2 regions of the Candidatus Aquiluna sp. UB-MaderosW2red genome follow, and region 2 is predicted to be linked to the other one. Evidence: predicted binding sites of a transcription regulator. Region 2 holds the regulator's gene; the other holds the start of a gene.
What was found. The regulator HrcA, encoded in region 2, represses chaperone genes, less so after heat shock. The targets are predictions, from matches to a motif close to TTNGCACTCGNNNNNNNCGAGTGCNAA.
Positions count from the first base shown of each region.

Region 1: groES (co-chaperone GroES) is a predicted target of HrcA. The motif match lies at 3,017-3,043, and genes of this name have one in related genera.

Region 1 is NZ_LT627734.1:547,760-558,644, reverse strand. It holds gene BLP47_RS08445 (hypothetical protein) at 1-54, shown strand, start outside; gene BLP47_RS02915 (ABC transporter substrate-binding protein) at 122-1,447, opposite strand; gene rarD (EamA family transporter RarD) at 1,706-2,614, opposite strand; gene groES (co-chaperone GroES) at 2,691-2,987, opposite strand; gene BLP47_RS02900 (class I SAM-dependent methyltransferase) at 3,114-4,292, shown strand; gene BLP47_RS02895 (DUF4190 domain-containing protein) at 4,289-4,690, opposite strand; gene tsaD (tRNA (adenosine(37)-N6)-threonylcarbamoyltransferase complex transferase subunit TsaD) at 4,777-5,835, opposite strand; partial or broken gene BLP47_RS08565 (GNAT family N-acetyltransferase) at 5,845-6,216, opposite strand; gene tsaB (tRNA (adenosine(37)-N6)-threonylcarbamoyltransferase complex dimerization subunit type 1 TsaB) at 6,258-6,842, opposite strand; gene tsaE (tRNA (adenosine(37)-N6)-threonylcarbamoyltransferase complex ATPase subunit type 1 TsaE) at 6,826-7,278, opposite strand; gene alr (alanine racemase) at 7,281-8,348, opposite strand; gene BLP47_RS02870 (holo-ACP synthase) at 8,349-8,702, opposite strand; gene glmS (glutamine--fructose-6-phosphate transaminase (isomerizing)) at 8,703-10,553, opposite strand; gene coaA (type I pantothenate kinase) at 10,584-10,885, shown strand, end outside.
Region 2 is NZ_LT627734.1:1,005,145-1,016,029, forward strand. It holds gene leuS (leucine--tRNA ligase) at 1-548, shown strand, start outside; gene BLP47_RS05165 (ComEA family DNA-binding protein) at 612-1,181, shown strand; gene BLP47_RS05170 (ComEC/Rec2 family competence protein) at 1,178-3,022, shown strand; gene holA (DNA polymerase III subunit delta) at 3,019-3,978, shown strand; gene rpsT (30S ribosomal protein S20) at 4,042-4,302, opposite strand; gene lepA (translation elongation factor 4) at 4,435-6,291, shown strand; gene hemW (radical SAM family heme chaperone HemW) at 6,292-7,491, shown strand; gene hrcA (heat-inducible transcriptional repressor HrcA) at 7,533-8,552, shown strand; gene dnaJ (molecular chaperone DnaJ) at 8,556-9,608, shown strand; gene BLP47_RS05205 (16S rRNA (uracil(1498)-N(3))-methyltransferase) at 9,608-10,309, shown strand; gene BLP47_RS05210 (HIT domain-containing protein) at 10,354-10,644, shown strand; gene BLP47_RS05215 (PhoH family protein) at 10,644-10,885, shown strand, end outside.

The DNA.
Region 1 (10,885 bases), 460 kb from region 2:
CTTGGTGCTCTAGTGGGATTGGGCCTAGAAATCTTGGGTAAGAAAAAAAGATAGCCGTCCACTTAAAGACTTAGCCCCTCAAGGAAATCCTTGAGGGGCTAAGTTGCTTCGAGGCTAGTTACTAGCCGCGGATGGTTACTGGAACGTTGTTGCCGTCGAACTGCTGGATCAAGATGTTGCCCTTAGTTGGGTCTCCAACATCATTGAACTCGATGGCACCGGATGGTCCATCGTAATCAGCAGTACCGCCACCGTTGATGATGTCGGCACACTCAGCAAAGCTGGTGCACTTGGTTCCCATGCCGGAGCCACCTGAAACCTCCTGGAGCTTGAGAGCCACGTTTGCACCTTCGGTGCTGCGGGCCTCAAGAGCTGCAAGGGCTAGAAGGATGACAGCGTCATAAGACTCTGGACCATAGGCATTGAGCGCTAGGGCTGCATTGCCTGCTGCCTGCCAGTTCTCGTCCATCAGGGTGATGAAGTCGCCGATTGTGGATTCGTTAACACCAGGGTAGGTTCCCTTTGCGTCCATCAAGGTGCCAGGAGCAAAGTCTGCTGAGTAGTCGGTTAGGTTACCGTCCACGAAGTAGAGCTTGTCCGCTGGGAACTGCGATACCAACTCGGGAACGATTGTCTTTGCCTCGTCGAAGGTGATCAGAACGATAGCATCTGGGTCGCCAGCAAGAGCCTCAGCAATCTGAGCGGTGAAGTTAGTGTCTCCGGTGTTGTAGGTCGGGGCTGCAATTACCTCGCCGCCAGCTGCCTCAAAAGCAGTGGTAACGTAGCTCGCAAGTCCGGTTCCATAGGAGTCATTTAGAACGATCAATGAGATCCTCTGGTGACCATCTTCTGCGATTAGGTTTCCTAGAACTTCACCCTGAAGAACGTCTGAGGGGGCGGTACGGAAGTAAAGTCCCTTGTCCTCGTAGTCGGTGAATGCTGCGGAGGTGTTGGCCGGTGAGAACTGAATAACACATTCAGCAATGACTCGGTCGATGAACTGAAGCGAAGTGCCTGAAGACGCAGCTCCAACAATTGCCTGGACTCCGGCGCCTAATAGGCGAGGAATCTCGGTGTCGTAAGCCTTGTTATCGGTGTCACCCGAGTCACCAAGAGTCATGTCAATGGTGATTCCCTTGCCGGCCGCGTTGACTTCGTCAACAGCTAGTGCAACTCCAGCCTCTTCCGGTGGGCCTAGGAATGCCAAGTTACCGGTCAATGGAAGTGCGGTACCCATTTTGAATACTAGGTCGCCATCTTGCTCTGGAGCTAGCTCACAGCCACCTGGAGATATTGTGGCAGGTGCCGAAGTCTCCTCAGCAGCTGTCTCGGTGGTTTCGGGTTCTGCGGTGGCGCAACCGGCTAGGACTACGGCGCCCACCATTGCGATCGATGCAGCGGACAGTGCCCTTCTGGTGAAGGATGACCTCTTGAACTTTGTTGTCATTTTGCTCCTTGAAATAGCAATAGGAAAAACGGATGCGCGCACGAATTTACGCGATCTGAGAAAATCATAACTAGTGCTGAATCAGCCCGCACTGTTGTTTCGCACGATATTCTGCCAATAAACAGTTTCGCACTGCGAAATAGCCCTTATAAACCACACAAACAACGGAATCCGAAGTTATTAAGGCTTGTAGATACGTATTCCGAAGACCCTAAGGGCTTATAAGGAGTGCGTAACAATTATGTTTCAGATTTAGCACTAGGAGTTGGGAACAAGCGGGATCGCAGGCCTTTTGCGAAGCAAGGCGTCTGAAGTTAGCACCACCAAGGAGAGCCAGACCAATGAAAATCCAATCCAGCGAACCGGCGGCATCTCTTCACCCAGAATGAAGTAAGCAGTCGAAAACTGCAACACCGGGGTGAGGTACTGAATAAAGCCAATCATCGACAGCGGAATTCTAGAAGCTGCAGAACCAAACAGAATCAAGGGAATTGCAGTCAGAATCCCGAATCCGATAAGAACGCTTGCCTCAAGGGGGCCCTTGGTGATTTGGATTTCAAGGGTGTTGGCTACCAGCAAAAACTGAAGCACTGCCACCGGCACCAATACTGCGGATTCGATGGTGAAGGACTGCAGTGCACCGATCTTGCCGCCGACTTTATTTTTGGCAAGTGAGTAGGTGGCGAAGCTAATAGCGAGAATGAAGGCGATCCAGGGCGGACGCCCATAATCAAACGTGAGAATCACAACTGCTACAAAGCCAATACCAAGTGCCGCCCACTGGGTGGTTCGCAGCCTTTCTTTGAGCAGTAAAACCGCGAAAAGTATCGTTATCAAAGGGTTTATGAAATAACCGAGAGAGCTCTCAATAGTGTTGCCAGTCGCGACGGCAATTACGTAGACCTCCCAATTAATAAATATAAATAGCGCAGCCACAGCTATCCAGCCCAATTTTTTCGGAGATCTCATAATCAGAATAATCTCGCGCCACTTGCGAGTGATGGTCACCAAAAGGGCTGCGAATAAAAAACCAAAGATGACTCGCCAGGTAACAATTTCCAGTGGGTCGGCGAAATTTGCCGCCACAATAATCAAAGGAAATGAGCCCCAGATTAGATACGCACTAAAGCCAAAAATCAACCCGGTAGTTTTTTTGCTTCTCGCCATCACCATAAAAGCTTAGGGGCTAGAACTTAAAGCAAAACGCCCCGGTCACCCGGGGCGTTTTGATTACGAATTTTATTTAGCGAACCACAATCGCAAGAACGTCGCGAGCTGAAAGTACTAGGTACTCCTGGCCGTCATACTTGAGCTCTGTGCCGCCATACTTCGAGAAGATCACCAAGTCGCCGACTGCAACATCAACTGGGATGCGATCGCCAGACTCATTGAAGCGGCCTGGGCCAACTGCAACTACCTCAGCCTCTTGGGGCTTCTCTTTTGCGGTGTCTGGGATTACCAGACCAGATGCGGTCTTCTGCTCAGCCTCAACTGGGCGAACAACGATTCGATCTTCTAGTGGCTTGATTGAAACCGACACTGAAACCTCTTCTATATCTAAAGTTTTGATTAGCAGTCTCACCTCGTGAGTGCTAACCCAACTTTAGGCCCTAAGAAGCAAGCAGTCAAGATGAGCGCCACCGTCAAACCCGATAGCGTTTGAGGTGTGGAATCAAATATTGCAGAACTACTAACGCCCGAGGCCTTGGCGTTATTGAACAAACTCGGGCCACTGGATTCCAAGGCGGATGTGCTGTCGCTGATCACTAGGCTTCGCAACCAGGGCCACGAGGCTGTATTGGTAACCGCAGTTGTAAACCAGGCTCGGCTTAGGCATCGAGCAAAGGCCAAGTTCGGTGAGTTTGCAAACCACATGCTTTATTCAGAAGCCGGGCTCGAGCAGGCCACTAGATTGCCTGTAGCCGCACTTCACGCCGAACGCTTTAGGCAGGCTGGCATCAAGCGGGTTGCCGACCTGGGTTGTGGGATTGGCGCGGATGCCATGAGCCTTGCGGCCCTAGACATAACTGTTTTGGCAGTTGAACAAGATGAGCAAACCGCCGCTTTGGCAACTTTTAATCTTGCGAGTTTTCCAAATGCAAAGGTGATTCAAGCAGACGCCAAATCACAAGACACTCAGGATATGGGAGTTTTTATCGACCCTGCCAGAAGAGAGATTAATCGAAAAGGCAGAACTCATATTCGTTTGACTCCAAGTGATTTCAGCCCATCACTTGACTGGGTTTTCGAAAAGGCAAAGACCGCACCCACCGCCGTAAAGCTCGGCCCCGCCACAGATCACGAGCTAATCCCTGAGCACTGCGAAGCCCAATGGGTTTCTCATAATGGTGACCTGGTCGAGCTAATGCTCTACTTCGGAAAACTCTCTCGTGGCAACATGCGCTCAGCCTTGCTAATCAAAAATGGTGAGCGAAAAGTATTTGATGGAGTCGGTGAGATCCAGGGTGCAGTGCGCGAACTGAGCGAATTTATTTACGAACCGGACAACTCGCTTATTCGCTCCCACCTGCTCGGTGAGTTTGCCGCTCAATACTCATTGGGGTTGGTCTCTCCAGCGATTGCCTATCTAACCGGTGATCAGAAGCTCACAACTCCATGGCTCAGAGGTTTTCAGGTCAAAGAGATATTGCCACTAGACCCAAAGGCCATAAATAAATATGTGATCGAAAATCAGATTGGGATTCTTGAAATCAAGAAGCGGGGTGTCGACATAACACCCGAAGAGCTTCGCAAGAAGCTCAGGTTAAAGGGTTCGGGCACCGCAACCCTGATTATGACCAAGGTTTTAGGTGCCCGAAAAGCAATTATCGCTAATCCGATCTAGCCCCAATCAAAGCGCATTCCATTTCGCATATCTACGAAATTCATCCAGCTGCCCGGTTCGGAGCCGAGTAGGGAGAAAAGCGCAACCTGAGCAATCACGGCCAAGATGCTGAATAAGAGAATTACTACCAACTGCACGTAGCCCAGCACCACACCTATTAGGGCAAGCTTGCGACCACTTTCCCCGCTGATCTTTAGCTGCGCTAGCGCAATGTGGCCGGTAATCACCGCTACCAAAGATCCGACACCACTAAGCGCAGAAGCAAATGAAACCGCCGATAAAGAGTTGAGTGAGGTCCAATCAAACCCCGGTTTTGAGGGCTCAGCTAAGGCTGCTGGAGTGGCCTTAGGTTTCGAATTCGTAGTTTTCTCCGCGGTTACTTTTTCGTTCTCTGCCATGATTCCTCCTGAATGTTTGGCGAATACCTAACTCAATCATCTCTTATTGAGAGTTAGTCTCACAAATGCTGAGAGTGCCCTGGAGGCTAGTTAGTCTGAACCCGGGTGACCTCGAGGGTTGACTCCGCGCCAAATCCAAGACTCGATGGTGGCTTGCCGGCCATTACCAGCTGGGCTCCCAGTGAAGCAATCATTGCGCCGTTATCGGTGCAAAGGCTAAAACGCGGAATGCGAAGTTCAATCCCAGCTCGATCACAGCGCTCAAGCGCAACCTCGCGAAGCCGAGCGTTGGCCGTCACCCCACCGCCAAGCAGCAGCCTCTTCACCCCGTAAGCCTCGCAAGCATTTAGCGCTTTGGTGAGTAAAACATCCACCACCGCCTCGCGGAAGCTAGCTGCTACATCGGCCTTGGAATATTCTTCGCCAGCGGCATCGAGTTTCTCAACGTGCCTAGCCACGGCAGTTTTTAAACCTGAGAAAGAAAAGTTATAGCGGTTTTTCTCCATGTCTTTTGGAAGCGATAAACCCCTGGGGAAGCGCACCGCTTTGGGATCGCCCGATAGGGCCAATTTGTCAATCTGGGGGCCACCGGGATATGGCAGCCCTAACACCCTGGCAACCTTGTCAAAAGCCTCACCAGCCGCGTCATCGATGGTTTCACCTAAAAGCTCGACATCTTCTAAAAGGTCCCTGACCAAAAGCAAAGAGGTGTGGCCCCCGGAAACCAAAAGCGCAATTGTTGGAAGCTCGACATAGCCGCGTTCCAGAACATCCGCACCAACGTGACCAACCAGGTGATTTACCGCGTAGATCGGCAAATTATGCGCTATCGCTAAGCCCTTGGCTGCGCCGATGCCAACCATTAACGCTCCGGCCAAACCTGGGCCATTGGCCACCGCAATCGCATCCACCTCTTGCATCGTTATGCCGGCTTCTAATAAAGCTTTTTCTAGAGTCGGGGTCAATGCTTCCAGGTGTGCCCTTGCCGCAACCTCGGGCACCACCCCACCATATTTGGCGTGCTCATCCATCGAGCTGTGCAGAGCGTTGGCCAAAAGTCGATTACCCCGCACAATTCCAATGCCCGTCTCATCGCAGGTTGATTCAACTCCCAAAATAATTGGCTGCTTGATTTCAAGGCGCATAATCAAAGCGTCAACGTTATCCGGCTGGTAGTAGCGCTTTCGAAGATCTACCGGCAAGAAACCAAGGGATTCATAAAGCGAAATAGCTATTGGGTTATCACTTCGCACCTCGAGCATGACCTGCTCCGAACCTAGCTTTTTAGCGTAAGCCAGCAGCTCCAGCATGAGTTTTTTGCCCAAGCCTTTGCCGCGCTCACTCAGCGCGATGCCAATTGTTTGAATATCACTAGAAAAAGACCCGGCCACAGTGCTGAGGCCCCCATAACCCAGAAGGTCATGATCAAAATAGCCCAGGTAGTAGCTGTGCTCAAAACCAAGTTCGGTTCGCATGGAGCGCTCTGACCAAGCGTCATTGGCAAATAGCTCTAGCTCCAGAATCATCACCTGGGCAATATCCGCCGGGGTTAGCCTTCTGGAGATCATCAGCCACTCACCTTTTTACCCGGAGATGGCGCAACATCCGGAGATCTTAGATAAAGCGCCGAGACATCACTCAGATCGATGCCTAGACCAAGGGCTTGGTGAGCGTAAAGGCCAACTAGCCTGGCATCGCAAGGCATGGTGACTGCCTCATAATCACTAAAACGCTCGAGCTCTGTCGGCTGAATAACTTCTGGGCCGATTGTCCTAACGCCCAATTCATAAGCGGCCAGAAACAATTCTTTACGCTTGGCATCTGCAACCACGTAGAACTTCTTGCTTGATTGGCTAAGAGCAATCGCATCTAAAACCATGACGCCGTAAAAAGGTATTCCTCGGCTCATCGCGAAGGCAGTTCCGGTCGCCATGCCGACTCGCAGCCCGGTATAAGGAGCTGGCCCCCTGCCAACAGCAACCGCAGTCACATCGCTAGCCAAGATACCCGCTTGACTCAGAGCCTGCATAATTGCCAACCCGATGTTTTCCGCATGCCCAAAGGGGTCTTCGAAGAGGCTAAAACCTAAAAGCTTTCCATCTTCTAAAATCGCGGCTGATGTGCCGGCTGAGGTGTCAATCGCCAAAAGCAATGGTTACTCCTTCATAGCGAGCGCCGTGGGGCAAAAGCGTAACCAGTCTTGAGTCGTCTTCACTCTCACGATTGATCTGAATCTCTAGCCAGGATTCGGCAATGCCATCCACATAGTCCCGAGCCCACTCCACGACAACAATGCTGTTCGCAAAATCTATATCGAGGTCATCCAGCTCTAGAGCTGAACCCAAGCGATAAGCGTCCACATGAACAAGTTTCGGCCCGGTCGTAGTTTTATGAGTTCTAGCCAAAACAAAGGTTGGCGATTGAACTGTTCCCAGAGCCCCAAGGCCCTCGCCAATCCCTCTGGTCAAAGTTGTCTTACCGGCTCCTAAAGGACCATTGAGCAAGACCATGTCACCGGCCCGGAGGTGCCGGGCAAGTTGGATGCCGAACTCGTGCATCTTTTCAGGAGACTCGATTAGAAAATGCATACTCAGATTTTATAAACCCTTGGCGCGCGGCCACCGATTCTGGTAACCACCTCGTAGTTGATGCTTCCCGAAGACTCCCCCAGACTCTGCGCCGTTGGCTCTCCTTTTTGGCCATCACCAAAAATCACCACTTCATCGCCGATTCGGATTTTGGCATCAGAGACATCGACAATAAATTGATCCATTGCCACACGCCCGACCACCGGGTAAAGCTTGCCCTGAATCAAAACCTCATGATTCTCTGAGATTCTTGGCATCCCCTCCGCATAACCGAAGGGCACCAAGACCAAAGTGGTCTCCATCTTGGTCACATACCGATACCCGTAAGAGACCCCTTGCCCCTTGGGCACGCGCTTCACGTTCACCACATTGGCCACAACTCGCATCGCCGGCTGAAGTAAACCGGGGTCGACCGGCTCGTCCTCAAAAGGACTCAGCCCATAGACCGCTATGCCGCAACGAACCATGTCGAAGTGCATTTGCGGGTGCTTGAGGGTCGCCGCAGAAGCGGCCAAATGCCTCAGTTTGAAATTAACGCCCTTTTGCAAAGCCATCACATTCGCTTTTTCGAATAGCTCAAGCTGGGCCAAATCATCACCCTCGGAGGCATTCGAAAGGTGTGAAAAAAGCCCCTCCGGATAAAGCTTTGACTCGGCCAAAAACTCAAGTGCTTTCCCAAAATCTCCCTGTGTGAATCCGTTTCTACCGAGACCGGTGTCTACCTTGAGGTGTACTTTCGCGCCTTCGGGTAGCCCTTCCAAAACCTCCAAACTTGAAACTCCAAGCTCAATGTTTTGAGAAACAGCTAACTCAAAGTCATCCTCGGGACTCAAAATCCAGCACAGGATATTGGTCTTAATGCCCGCCATTCGAAGCTCGAGTGCCTCGTTTAGATCTGCCACACCTAGATAGTCGACTCCGGCGTCATCCAGCGCCTCGGCTACTTCGTGCATACCGTGCCCATAGGCATTGGCCTTTACAACCGCCATCACAAGTGAGCCACTCGCCAGCTCTTTTAGTTTGCGATAGTTCTTTAGGATGACAGCTAAATCGATTTGAATCTCTCGCACTTAGCCGCCCTCCAAAATCACGGTTGCAAAGGCAATGCCGCCGTCATGACTAAGGCTCAAATGAATCCTTTGAACCCCGAGCCCATCCAGCACATCCCTTGACTTACCAGACACTTGCATCTGAGGTTTCCCCAAGTGGTCATTGAGAATCTCCACATCTTGAAAGCTCAGCAGGCCCGGGTTTCCGACGGCTTTGGCAAGTGCCTCTTTGGCGGCAAATCTAACGGCTAGCGACTGATGACCGAGAGCCGATTCGGCCGAGGTAAAGAGTCTTTCCCTGAGCTTCGGCGAGCGCTCGATTGACTCCGAAAAGCGCTCGATTGAGCAAACATCCACACCCAACCCGATAATCACCTATTCGACCGTCACGCTCTTGGCTAAGTTTCTCGGTTGATCAACATCTAATCCCTTCGCATTTGCCAATTCCATCGCAAAGATTTGCAAAGGAATGACAGCCAACACCGCGCTCATTATTGGGTTGGTGGGCGCTATTTCAAAGACCTCATCGGCAGATTCCGCGACCAACCGATCTTCTTTTTCTGCGATTGCAATCACCACTGCTCCACGGGCCTTGATCTCTTGGATATTGGATATCACTTTGGGGTGCAGCGAGTGGTTGCCCTTTGGAGAAGGGACCACGACTATGACGGCCTGGCCCTGTTCAATTAGAGCTATCGGGCCGTGCTTTAGCTCGCCCGCTGCGAAACCCTCCGCATGAATGTACGCCAGCTCTTTGAGCTTTAGCGCACCCTCAAGAGCAATGGGGTACCCAACGTTTCTTCCCAAGAACAGAATCGACTTGGCTCCAGAAAGCCTCTTGCCCAAGAACCGCATTCGTTCCACCGATTCCAATACCTCCTTGACATGCCGCGGTAACTTTAAAAGCTCCAAGCCGAGTTCTCTCAGTTCTACCGCGCCCATCGATTTGCGCATAGACGCCAAAGCCAGTGCTACCAGAAAACCAGCGGTGAGTTGAGCCGTGAAGGCCTTAGTCGATGCCACCGCTACCTCTGGGCCAGCATGGGTGTAAATGGTGGCATCAGATTCTCTTGCCAAAGTAGCGCCCTGGGTGTTACAAATGCTTAAGACTTTGGCGCCCAACTCCTTCGCGTGGCGAACCGCCATCAAGGTATCCATCGTCTCGCCAGATTGGCTGATTGCTAAAACAAGCGTTTGCGAATCTAGCACCGGGTCGCGATAACGGAATTCGTGAGCGAGCTCTACGCTCACAGGAATCTTGGCCCACTTCTCAATTGCGTACTTAGCTACTTCACCAGCGTAAGCCGCCGTGCCGCAGGCGATGATGATGATGCGATTCATCTCCGTCAAGCTAGACAGACCCGAGAATTCGGAGAGCTTCACCGAACCGTCGGAAGAAAGCCGCCCCATCAAAGTGTCACCCACTGCTTGCGGCTGGTCTGCAATCTCTTTGGCCATAAATGATGGCCAACCTCCTTTGGACGCGGCAGATGCATCCCAGCTGACCTCAAAAGTCTCCGGGATTATTTCAGCACCCTCGAAGCTGGTAATTCGAACGCTATCCGCTCTGAGTTCGACAATCTGATCCTGGCCGACCGCGACGGCCTTTTTGGTGAACTCGACAAAGGCCGCCACGTCCGATCCCAAGAAGTTCTCACCCACGCCAAGCCCGATAACTAGCGGTGAGTTTCTCCGTGCGGCCAAAATTAGATCCTCGTAATCCTCGTGGATGCACAAAAGAGTGAAGGCCCCCTGTAGCCGGCGGACAACATTTCTAAAAGCCTGGGTTAGGTCATTGACCGTCTCATATTCGCGAGCCACTAGATGAGCGGCGACTTCTGAGTCGGTTTCTGAGGAAAACTTGACTCCAAAGTCAATCAACTCTTTTTTTAGTTCCGAGAAATTCTCGATTATGCCGTTGTGGATGAGAGAAAGTTTTAGGTGCTCGCCACCCAAGTGAGGGTGCGCATTTATGTCGTTTGGAGCACCGTGAGTTGCCCAGCGGGTGTGCCCAATGCCAATGTGGGTGTCAGGCAGTGGGGACAGCGCGAGGTCATCCACCAAAACCTTTAGCTTGCCGGCTCGTTTTCTAGTTTGCAGGCCTTTTTCTTGATCAATAACGGAAATTCCCGCAGAATCATAGCCCCGATATTCAAGGCGTTTTAGACCAGAAAGTAGAACATCCAGGGATGACCCTGGGCCCACATATCCCACGATTCCACACATGCTCACTAATCTACGGCAGAATAGCCAATTGTGAGCGAAGCCAAGGCCCAGGAGGGCATCTCCCCGTATTTGGCCATTGAGCGCGCCGACTGGGCCGAATTGGGAAACGCATCAGATTTGCCGTTGACCGAAAAAGAAATCCAAAACATCACCGGACTGGGCGATGTTTTGGACATCAAAGAGGTCACCGAGGTCTATCTGCCGATTAGTCAACTGCTGAGTCTTTATGCCTCGGGCGCTCAGGGGCTGCATCGCACAACCTCTGATTTTTTTGGCGATCGAGCCGCGAGAACGCCGTTTATCATCGGCATCGCAGGCTCGGTGGCCGTGGG
Region 2 (10,885 bases):
GGGCTTGGCGAATCGCCAAGGATGTTAGCTCTGAAGTGGGGGTCGAAGCATCCACTGGAGACGCGGAGTTGCGAAGGGTAACCCACAGCTTCCTGGTTGGTTTTGGCGAGGCCATTGAGGGCTTCAAGTTCAATGTAGGTGTCGCAAGAGCCATGGAATTGACCAATGCTCTTCGCAAGGCTATCGACTCGGGTGTTGGGCCTAGCGACCCTGCGGTTCGCGAAGGTGCCGAGGAGCTCGCTAAGGCATTGAGCCTTTTTGCTCCCTACGCGGCTGAGGATATGTGGGCGATTCTGGGTCACAGCCAAGTGGCCCTTGCCGAGTTCAAGACGGCAGATGAGTCTTTATTGGTGCAAGAAACCATCACGGCCATAGCCCAGGTAGATGGCAAGTTGCGAGATAAGTTCGAGGTCTCGGTAAACATCACCGAAACCGAGCTCAAGGATCTTGCAATGAGTTCTGAACTAGTGCGGCGAGCTATTGGGGATAGGGAGCTTGCGAATGTCATTATTCGAGCTCCGAAACTTGTCAACATCGCCACCAAATAGTTAGTTTTCAACCAATCCAGTTTTTGGGCATTTCCAAGACTTTGTATTTAGTCAACTTGTGCCATGGCTCAGATTATTCAGTGGTTTCAAGCTCTGTCGCAACTATCACGTAAAAAGTTCATCGCTGCCACCGTAGCAATCGGCTTAGTGGCCGGGTTCTTTTTTTCGCAAGGTCAAATGCAAGATTCTGCGAGCGTGTTGGCACCGGATGCCCTGGAGATTTCGAGCGGCTCGCTTTTTATTCACGTTGTTGGCGAGGTTGCCAAACCCGGGCTGTACGAACTTAAATTTGGTGCCAGAGTGGAAGAGGCGATTGAGCTTGCCGGTGGCTTTAGTGCAGACGCGGTCGCATCGAGTGTCAATCTGGCAAGAATGCTTTCGGATGGGGAGCAAGTTGTTGTGCTCTCCCAATCACAGTTGAGCGCTGCACCCGGAGAAGGTGGCTTTATTTCATTAAACACCGCGTCTCAGTTGCAGCTCGAGGAACTGCCGGGAGTCGGTCCCGCACTTGCTGGTCGAATCATTGCCTATCGAGATGAAATCGGGTCGTTCTCCGAAGTCTCACAACTGCGAGAGGTGAGTGGAATTGGTTCCAAGGTTTTTGCGGCAATAAGCGAGAAGCTCACGTTGTGATTATTGCTTTTGCTGCAGCTTTATGGCTTGGGTTGTGGGCCTTTGCACCACCCGGTGAGCGCTCAATGATCAAGGAAAGTTATCCCGATATTCAAATTGTTGAAAGCCTTCGAGCCGCGTTTTTGAATTTTTCCCAAGGGGTCACACCAGACTCCAAGGCCCTGGTTGCAGGATTAGCAATCGGCGAGCGTGACCTGCTTTCGGATGAAATGACTCAGCAAATGAAGACGCTTTCGCTGACTCACCTGGTTGCTGTTTCGGGGGCGAATTTAGCGATAGTTATGGGGGCAGTCTTTTTATTGGCTGGGCTTTTCGGGGTCAGGCGCAACCTGAGGTTTCTGATCGCTATTGCGGCCATGGTTGGCTATGTATTGATTGTGGGCCCAGAGTCCAGTGTGCTGCGGGCGGCGACGATGGCAATGTTTGTCATGACTGGAATTTGGATTGGGAGAGGCACGAACCCAATGGTTTCGCTCTCCTGGGCGATTATCTTTTTGTTGACCATAGATCCCGGCTTGGCGGTGGACTACGGGTTTGGTCTGTCTGCTTTAGCGACCGCGGGTCTGGTCTGGTTGGCGGTTCCCATCTATAAGTATCTTTCGAAACATGTTCCAAAGTGGCTCGCACTGGGCATCGCGGCCTCGTTTTCGGCACAGCTTTTCACGATGCCGATTCTGATCATGTTGCAGCCGTCCATTCCTATTTACTCGGTTTTGGCAAATCTTTTAGTCGAACCGGTAGTTGCGCCGGTCACTATTTTGGGCATCATTGCGGTGGTCTCTGCGATGTCATTCCCGCCTCTTACCTGGGGGCTTTCTCTTTTGGCGTCCATCGGCACCTGGTGGATTACTTTGGTGGCGGATACCGTTTCGGGTTTTCCTTTGGCGCGGATGCACTTTGTCTCTGGTCCCATTGCGGTCGTGCTATTGACTCTTATCGCTTTGCTCACCGGCCTTGTCATTACTCGGTCGGATTCTAGGAAGCTCTTCGGTTCGTTGCTGAGCGTAGTTTTGGCGGTTAGCGCCGGGTGGTCGCTAACCGATCTTGCCAGGGCCAATACCTTCGCTGGAAATTGGAGTGTTCTGCAGTGTGATGTGGGTCAGGGTGACGCGCTGCTAATTAAGTCAAAAGGCGCAGTTGCTCTAATTGACGTCGGAAAGGATCCGAGTTTGATTGCCAAATGTCTAAATACTCAGAGAGTCACTCGGATTGATTTGCTGGTGCTGACTCACTATGACGCGGACCACGTGGCCGGGATCACGGGACTCCGTGGAATTCAAATCGGTCAGGCGCTACTGTCTGGCTTTAGAGACGATAGACCCCTGGTGGCAACAGTGGCTAAGGTACTGGAATCGGCCGAAAATGTCTCGATTGGCCACCGTGGCCTTACGGGAGTGCTCGGTGATTTTAACTTCACTATTTTGGCCCCGTCTTTTGATGCATCAGAGGCCTCGGACAGCAATGATGCTTCCGTGGTGATCAGTTTTAGATCCGAGACTCTGGGTGTTTTAGCCCTGGGGGACTTGGGGGAGGCGGGTCAGTCAAGACTTATGAGGCAAATGGCTGGCGAGTTGGCGCTTCTTAGAGACCAGTCGCTTATCGTGAAGGTTGCTCACCACGGTTCCTCAGATCAGTCTCGTGAGCTCTATGAATTTTTAGAGCCCGAAGTCATGTTGTATTCGGTTGGTAAAAATGATTATGGCCATCCAACCGATCGCGCATTGCGAATAGCAAGCTCAATTGGGGCTCTGATACTCCGAACTGACAAGCAAGGTTCAATTGCACTTCGTAATCAAGACTCAGAACTCAGTTATCACCAAAGCGGTAAACTCACGACGTGATTGTTGCGAAAACCGTTTACTGGAATCAGGTGAAACCTGCACCACTTACTCTTATCACCGGCACTGAGTCATATTTAGCTTCGAGGGCGCAGCGCAGTATCAAGCAGCAACTCTTAGCTGAATACCCAAACCTCGAGGTTGCAGAAATACAGGAGGGTGAATATTCTCCCGGACTTCTTTTTACAATTGCAGCCCCTTCGCTATTTGCCGAGCCAAGACTTGTCCTGATTCACGGGGCAGCGGACGGGTTGCTTGCGGAACTTGAGGCCGTTGTGAAAGAGCCAATTCAGGATTGCTATGTTGTCGTTAGACTACCGAACGCAATCGGCCATAACGGGAAGATAAAAACCGCTTTAGCCAAAAGCTGCTTGGTTGTGGCCTGCGATGAAATCAAAAGGGATGCTGAGCGTCAAGAATTTGTGCTTGGAGAGTTTGCAGGCTCGGGGGTAAAAATCGAGCCCGCCGCAGTCAAGGCTTTGCTGGGGGCATTCGCATCAGATCTTGGCGAACTCGGTGCGGCTTGCAATCAGCTCGCCTTTATGGGTAAGCCAGTTATAACGGTATTAGATGTGGAAAACACTTTTGAGGGACGTCTAGAGACCAACGCGTTCAAGATCGCAGACGCGGCTCTTGCCGGAAACGCGGCGGAGGCAATTCGACTTTTTCGCCACGGCTCTGCCACTGGCATCGATTCTGTAGCCTTGACCGCCGCTCTTGCAATGCGCATAAGGCAGCTAGCGAGACTCTTCAATGATCGAAACGCGTCTCCAGCAGCTCTTGGCATGCAGCCATGGCAACTCGATAAGGCTCGTCGCGAGCTTTCAAGCTTCCGAGAGCCGGAACTTATTGATTTGGTTTTATTGGTTGCCCAGACTGATGCCGACGTCAAGGGCGCAGCCAGAGACCCCGAGTACTCGATAGAGAAGCTTTTATTGGCGATGGCAAGAAGAGTCTGAGTTTAGAGTCAAAGTTTTCGGCATAAAAAAACCGGGCCGAAGCCCGGATTTTTTTGAACTTTCTTAGAGAGCAGCTGCTTTTTTCGCGATAGCACTCTTACGGTTAGCAGCCTGGTTTTTGTGGATAATCCCCTTGGCAACTGCCTTGTCAATCTTCCGGCTTGCTAAAGCAAGCGCCGCCTTCGCTGCTACGGCGTCTCCAGAAGCGGTAGCTTCTTTGGTGGCGCGGATTGCAGTTTTCACTTCGGAACGAACTGCTTTGTTGCGCTCCTCGGCTTTTAGGTTAGTTCCGATGCGCTTGATGTTGGACTTGATGTTTGCCATGGTTCACTTTCTTTGGCGAAAAATTTTCAGGGCTAATTACCCCTATAACAAAGCCAAACTCTAGCAGTTTCGAGCGGGAGGAGCAAGCACCGTGAGAGAATAAAGAAGTCCAAATCAATTACAGAGGTCCTATTGTCTCCACGCGCGCTGAAAGCACTGGTCCCTTCGGAGACCAGCCCGGAGCTAATCAGAAATTTCTGCATTATTGCTCACATCGATCACGGCAAGTCAACCCTGGCAGATCGGATGCTGCAGCTCACCGGAATCGTCAATGATCGACAGATGCGAGCCCAGTACTTAGACCGCATGGACATCGAACGTGAACGCGGCATCACCATAAAGTCGCAGGCTGTCAGGCTGCCCTGGGAGTTTGAGACTGTTACATACGCCATGAACATGATTGACACCCCTGGACACGTCGACTTTACCTACGAGGTGTCTAGATCTTTAGCAGCCTGCGAGGGGGCCGTGCTTTTGGTAGATGCGGCTCAGGGCATTGAGGCTCAGACGCTCGCGAACCTTTATCTTGCTATGGAAAATGACATGGAGATCATTCCTGTTCTTAATAAAATTGATTTACCAGCAGCACAGCCCGAAAAATACGCCGAAGAGTTAGCAAATTTGATCGGAGGAGACCCGGCCGATTGCCTCAGGGTTTCTGGCAAAACTGGTGAGGGCGTAGCCGAGTTGCTGGATCGCATTATTCAAAAAGTTCCGGCCCCAGTGGGAGATCCCGATGCGCCGGCAAGGGCAATGATCTTTGACTCGGTTTATGACAGCTACCGTGGTGTGGTTACTTATATCCGGATGATTGATGGCCGACTCCACCCGCGGGAGCAGATTCAGATGATGTCCACAAAGGCCGTTCACGAACTCTTGGAGATTGGCGTCATTAGCCCCGAGCCGGTTATCTCAAAAGGTCTGTCGGTGGGTGAAGTTGGTTATCTCATCACCGGGGTGAAAGATGTTCGCCAATCCAAAGTCGGCGACACTGTTACAACGAAGCTGAAGCCCGCGGTAAACGCCCTAAAGGGTTACGCGGAGCCTAAACCAATGGTTTATTCGGGGCTTTACCCAATCGACGGCAGTGACTACCCGAACCTAAGAGATGCCCTAGATAAGCTGAGGCTTTCGGACGCTTCGTTGGTCTATGAGCCTGAGACTTCAGCCGCTCTCGGGTTTGGATTCCGTTGCGGATTCCTTGGCCTGTTGCATCTCGAAATCATTACCGAGCGCCTGGAGCGTGAATTCAATTTGTCACTGATAGCAACCGCACCCTCGGTGGTCTATCACGTGACTCGCGAGGATGGCAGCGCTTTTGTTGTGACAAATCCATCCGAATTCCCCGAGGGTAAAATTCGCGAGGTAAAAGAACCGATGGTCAAAGCAACGATTCTTAGCCCAAAGGACTATGTCGGAACAATCATGGAACTTTGCCAGCAAAAACGCGGTGTTATGGTCGACATGATATATCTAGGCGAAGATCGAGTTCAGCTTCGATACAACTTGCCGCTAGCGGAGATCGTTTTTGATTTCTTTGATCAACTCAAATCCAAAACTCAGGGTTATGGGTCGCTTGACTATGAGGATGATGGCTTCGCAGTTGGCGATTTGGTCAAAGTGGATCTTTTATTGCAGGGTGAAAAAGTCGATGCCTTTAGCTCGATTGTTCATAAGGATAAGGCTTATGCTCACGGCACCAAGATCGTCGGAAAACTCAGAGAGCTAATTCCAAGACAACAATTTGAGGTGCCAATTCAGGCGGCGGTGGGCTCGAGAATTATTGCCCGCGAATCGGTTAGGGCAATGCGAAAAGATGTGCTTGCCAAATGTTACGGTGGCGATGTTTCAAGAAAGCGCAAGCTTCTAGAAAAGCAAAAAGAGGGTAAGAAGCGCATGAAAATGGTTGGCCGAGTAGAGGTTCCACAAGATGCTTTTATTCAGGCGCTCTCCAGCGACGAAGGCCAAAAGGCCGAGAAGAAGAAATAGATGTCTGGGCCGTTGCCGCTCGGTATGCCCTGGCCTTCCGACTCAAAGCTAGTGCTCGGTGAGCCATCGGACAGCTTCCACGCATATGTTCACATTCCTTTTTGCAAAGCGCGTTGTGGTTACTGTGACTTTAATACCTACATTTCCACGGAGCTTGGTTCGACAAAGCGTGAAGAGTTTCACAAACCACTGATCCAAGAGATTCTGCTGAGCAAAAAGGTTCTTGCTGATTCGGGATTCGAGCCCAAGAAATTAACCACGGTTTTTTTTGGTGGGGGAACGCCTTCGCTTTTTTCAGCCGATCAGGTGTCCGAGATACTCTCGGTGCTGGAGAGCACCTTCGGCTTATTACCAAACTGTGAGGTGACTCTCGAGGCAAACCCGGAATCAGCATCGGAAGAGCTAATGGTTGGGTTAAAAAAAGCCGGAATCAACCGTTTGAGTTTTGGGGTCCAGAGCTTTGACCCAGAGGTGTTAAGGGTTTTGGATCGTGAACATGATCCGAGCACGGTGGCCGGGATTGTCTTTCTGGCAAAGCAGATGGGTTTTAAGGTCAGCGTAGATTTGATTTATGGGGCCCCCGGAGAATCACTTGAGAGCTTTAGGGCCACGCTAGAGGAAGCATTGGAGCTTGGCACACAGCATATTTCCGCCTATTCGCTGATTATTGAGCCCGGCACCAAGCTTGCCCGCCAAATCGCGAAGGGCATCCACCAAGAAGTTGATGAAGATTTGAATGCTCAAAAATTTGAGCTGGCTTCGGAACTCATCGGTCAAGCCGGACTTGAGTGGTATGAAGTAGCAAACTGGGGCGAGCCTTCACTGCATAATCTTGCCTATTGGCAATCTAAGGACTGGTGGGGGTATGGGCCCGGCGCTCATTCGCACATTGCCGGCAATCGGTTTTGGAACACAAAGCACCCGGATGCTTATGCCAAGGCGCTTTTGACTCATTCTCAGGTCGCCGGTATGGAGGTATTAACTCGCAGTCAGCAGCTTGAGGAATCTTTGATGCTGGAGCTGAGGACAATTTTTGGAGTCGAGACAAGAGTGCTCAAAGAGCTCGGGGTTTCGGCTCAGCTGGTTGCTGAGCAGCTGGCAGTTGGGGCCATCGAGTTGATTAGGGGAAACCGAATCCGCGCCACCGAATCCGGCAGGTTGTTTGTGGATCGAATCGTGCTTGATTTCCTCACAAAATAACTGTTCGGGCTAGAATTGGCACTCAAGTCAGGGGAGTGCCAATGATTCCGGATAGATCGCTCGAAGTTTTGCGGGCAATTGTTCAGGACTTTATAACCTCAAATCAGCCGGTTGGCTCTAGGGCGCTTTTGGATCGCCACCCCCTGGGAGTTTCGGCAGCAACGATTCGTAATGACATGGCTTTATTGGAAGACGAAGAACTCATCATTGCTCCGCACACCTCGGCGGGTCGGGTGCCAACCGAGAAGGGCTATCGCCTATTCGTAGACCAACTCGGTGAGGTGAAACCACTAACCAACCCTGAGCGAAGCGCTATTGAAGTCTTTATGGCGGCTGGGCTTGATTTGGACGACATAGTCCAAAGAACCGCGCGGACCCTGGCACAGCTAACCAACACGCTAGCCATGGTGCAATACCCGTCTTTAGGTCAGGCCTCGATTAGGCACATCGAACTTTTACCGCTTGGGAACTCCCGAGTTTTAATGATGCTGATTACGGATTCGGGGAGAATCCAACAACAACAGCTTGAAGTTGAAATAGACCCGGAAGATAGTCTGATTCAAGACCTTCGGGGTCGTCTAAACGGACTACTTTCCAACTCCCAACTCACCCAGGTGTCAGATGTCCTCAAGGATCTAGAATCTCAATTTTCTCCTGAGGATAGGAATTTTATTTTGCAGGTCACTAGTTCTCTTCAAGGATTAGTAGATGCTAATCGGCAGGAAAAAGTGGTGGTAGCGGGTGCGGCGAATCTGATTAAGCGCGATGCTGATTTCTCGGGCGAGCTCTCCACAGTGCTGGAGGCAATCGAGGAGCAGGTGGTGCTTCTTCGCTTGCTGGATGAACTTGAGGTTGACCAGCATGGCGTGGGCCTTAAGATTGGTTCTGAGATTGGGCTAGCTGGCATTAGTCACACGGCCATGATGGCTAGTGGTTACCAAAACCGAGGCACCGAGGTCGCCAAGCTTGGCATTTTGGGCCCAACCAGGATGGACTATTCATCAAATATCGCTTCGGTCAGGGCCGTGGCTCGGTATCTAACAAAGTTAACGGAAAGGTAATTCTTGAGCGATCACTACGAGGTTTTGGGCGTAACGCGTCAGGCAACTACCGATGAGATAAAAAAGGCTTATCGCAAACTTGCCCGAGAATTGCACCCAGATGTGAATCCGGAGCCGGCAGCTGCAGAAAAATTCAAATTAGTGACTTTCGCTTACGAGGTTTTGTCGGACGCGAAGCAGCGCGCGCAGTTTGATAATGGTGGTGCACAGGGTTTTGGGCTCGGGGATATTTTTGATAATTTCTTCGGTGGTGGTGGCACTCGTGGCCCGGTATCCAGGGCGCAGCGGGGACAAGATGCCTTACTCCGAGTGGGTTTGAATTTGGCGGAGGCGGTATTCGGGGTCGAAAAGACGCTAACCATTGATACAGCGGTGCTGTGTGCAACCTGCAAGGGGAGTTGCTGCAAACCGGGGACTAGCATCCAGACTTGCGATGTTTGCAGGGGTTCTGGCCAGATTCAGCGCCAGGTGCAGTCATTTATGGGCATGATGGTAACCACCGCACCTTGCGGTTCCTGCCGCGGAACCGGGCAGATAATTCCGAACCCTTGTGTCACTTGCCGCGGTCAAGGTCGGGTCCGGGCACAGCGAGATCTCGAATTGCAGATTCCTGCCGGAGTCGCTGACGGTATGCGGCTGCACCTACAAGGCCAAGGTGAAGTGGGCTTTGCAGGTGGTCCAGCTGGAGACATTTACCTTGAAGTTTCGGTTGCCCCGGATCCAATTTTCGGTCGAGATGGCGATGACCTCAGGGCAGTGCTCGAAGTTCCCGTAGCCGACGCGGCGCTGGGTTTTGAAACTGAGATTGAAACCCTCGATGGCCCAACCAAATTGGAGGTTAGGCAGGGGGCTCAAAATGGCGACATTATTACTTTGAAGCATCTTGGGGCCTCGAAGTTGCGCGGCCGTGGTCGTGGGGATTTACTGGTAGAAGTGAAGATACTGACTCCCACCAGACTTGATGGTAAACAACGAGACTTGTTCAAAAAACTACGAGAAATGCACTCTCAAGATGTTCCGCGGCTGGGTTCCAGAAGAACCAAAGGCCGCTTCTAGTGCATTGGTTTTATGACCCAGCTTTTAGCAACACTTCAACTTCCATAGGCGACTCCGAGCAAAAGCACTTTCGTGCGCTGCGGATTCAAAAGGGTGAGGGGATAGTTGTCACAAATGGTTTGGGAGAAAGCTTTGAGTGTGAGGTGCTGGAGCTCACCCCACCTTCCCTATTGGTTACTAAAGCCCGCGAGCACTCAAGGTCGCCGCTGAGTTTTCATTTGATTCAGGCTCTGGCGAAAAATGACCGCGATGAACTTGCCATGCAAACTGCGATCGAGCTGGGTGCTACCGAGATAACCCCCTGGTCGGCTAGTCGCTGCATTATTAGGTGGGACGGGAAATTAGAGCGAAACCAGCTGCGTTGGCAGCAAATATCAACCGAGGCTATGAAGCAATCTCAACAAGCATGGCTGCCAGTTATCAACCCGCTCTCCAGTACCAAGCAACTAATTTGTGGTCAGCTTGGAATTGTGCTTGATCCAAGAGCAGAGATCGGTCTTAAGGACCTCGATTTATCGATTGAGCATATTTCGATCGCGGTTGGGCCAGAAGGCGGAATCACCGACTCGGAAATGGCGGTTTTGGAATCTAAGGGTTTTATTAGAGTGAGGCTGGGGCAGTCAGTGCTCAGGAGCTCCAGTGCCGGACCTGCCGCAATTGCCGCAATCAGTGCCCTAGGTGCAAATTGGGATAAGGCCTAGAATTGAACATGGAGGAATCATTGGACTGTATTTTTTGTAAAATCGTGGCTTCTGAGCTGCCGACCGAGCTACTTGGCGAAAACGAATTCGCGATCGCTTTCAAAGACATCAATCCACTTGCGATGGTTCATATTCTCGTGGTGCCCCGGATTCACAGTTCTGATATTTCAAGACTCTCGGACCCCCAAACGCTTTTAGGGCTTCACGAATTGGTGCGCGAGATGGCAGCCAAGTTCACCGACGGTCAGTTTCGACTGCAGTTCAACACGGGAGAGCGCGAGGGGCAGTCTGTTTTTCACACTCACGCTCACATTTTGAGCCAGCAGGGAAGCTAGTGCCGAAGCTTAGTTTTGATGTTGCCGAAGTTGATTTAGTTCAATTGCTTGGCCCCGAAGATTCCCTAATTAGAAGTCTTGAGTCACAATTTCCGGGGATGCAAATTCAGAATCGCGGTTTTGGATTCCTGATTGACGCCGAAGAGTCGGATTCTGAGAAGGCCAAGGCGGCAATTTTGGCTCTTGCCGATTTGGTGAGGCAGGGAGTGACACCGGATTCACGCAGTGTGATTGAGGCAGT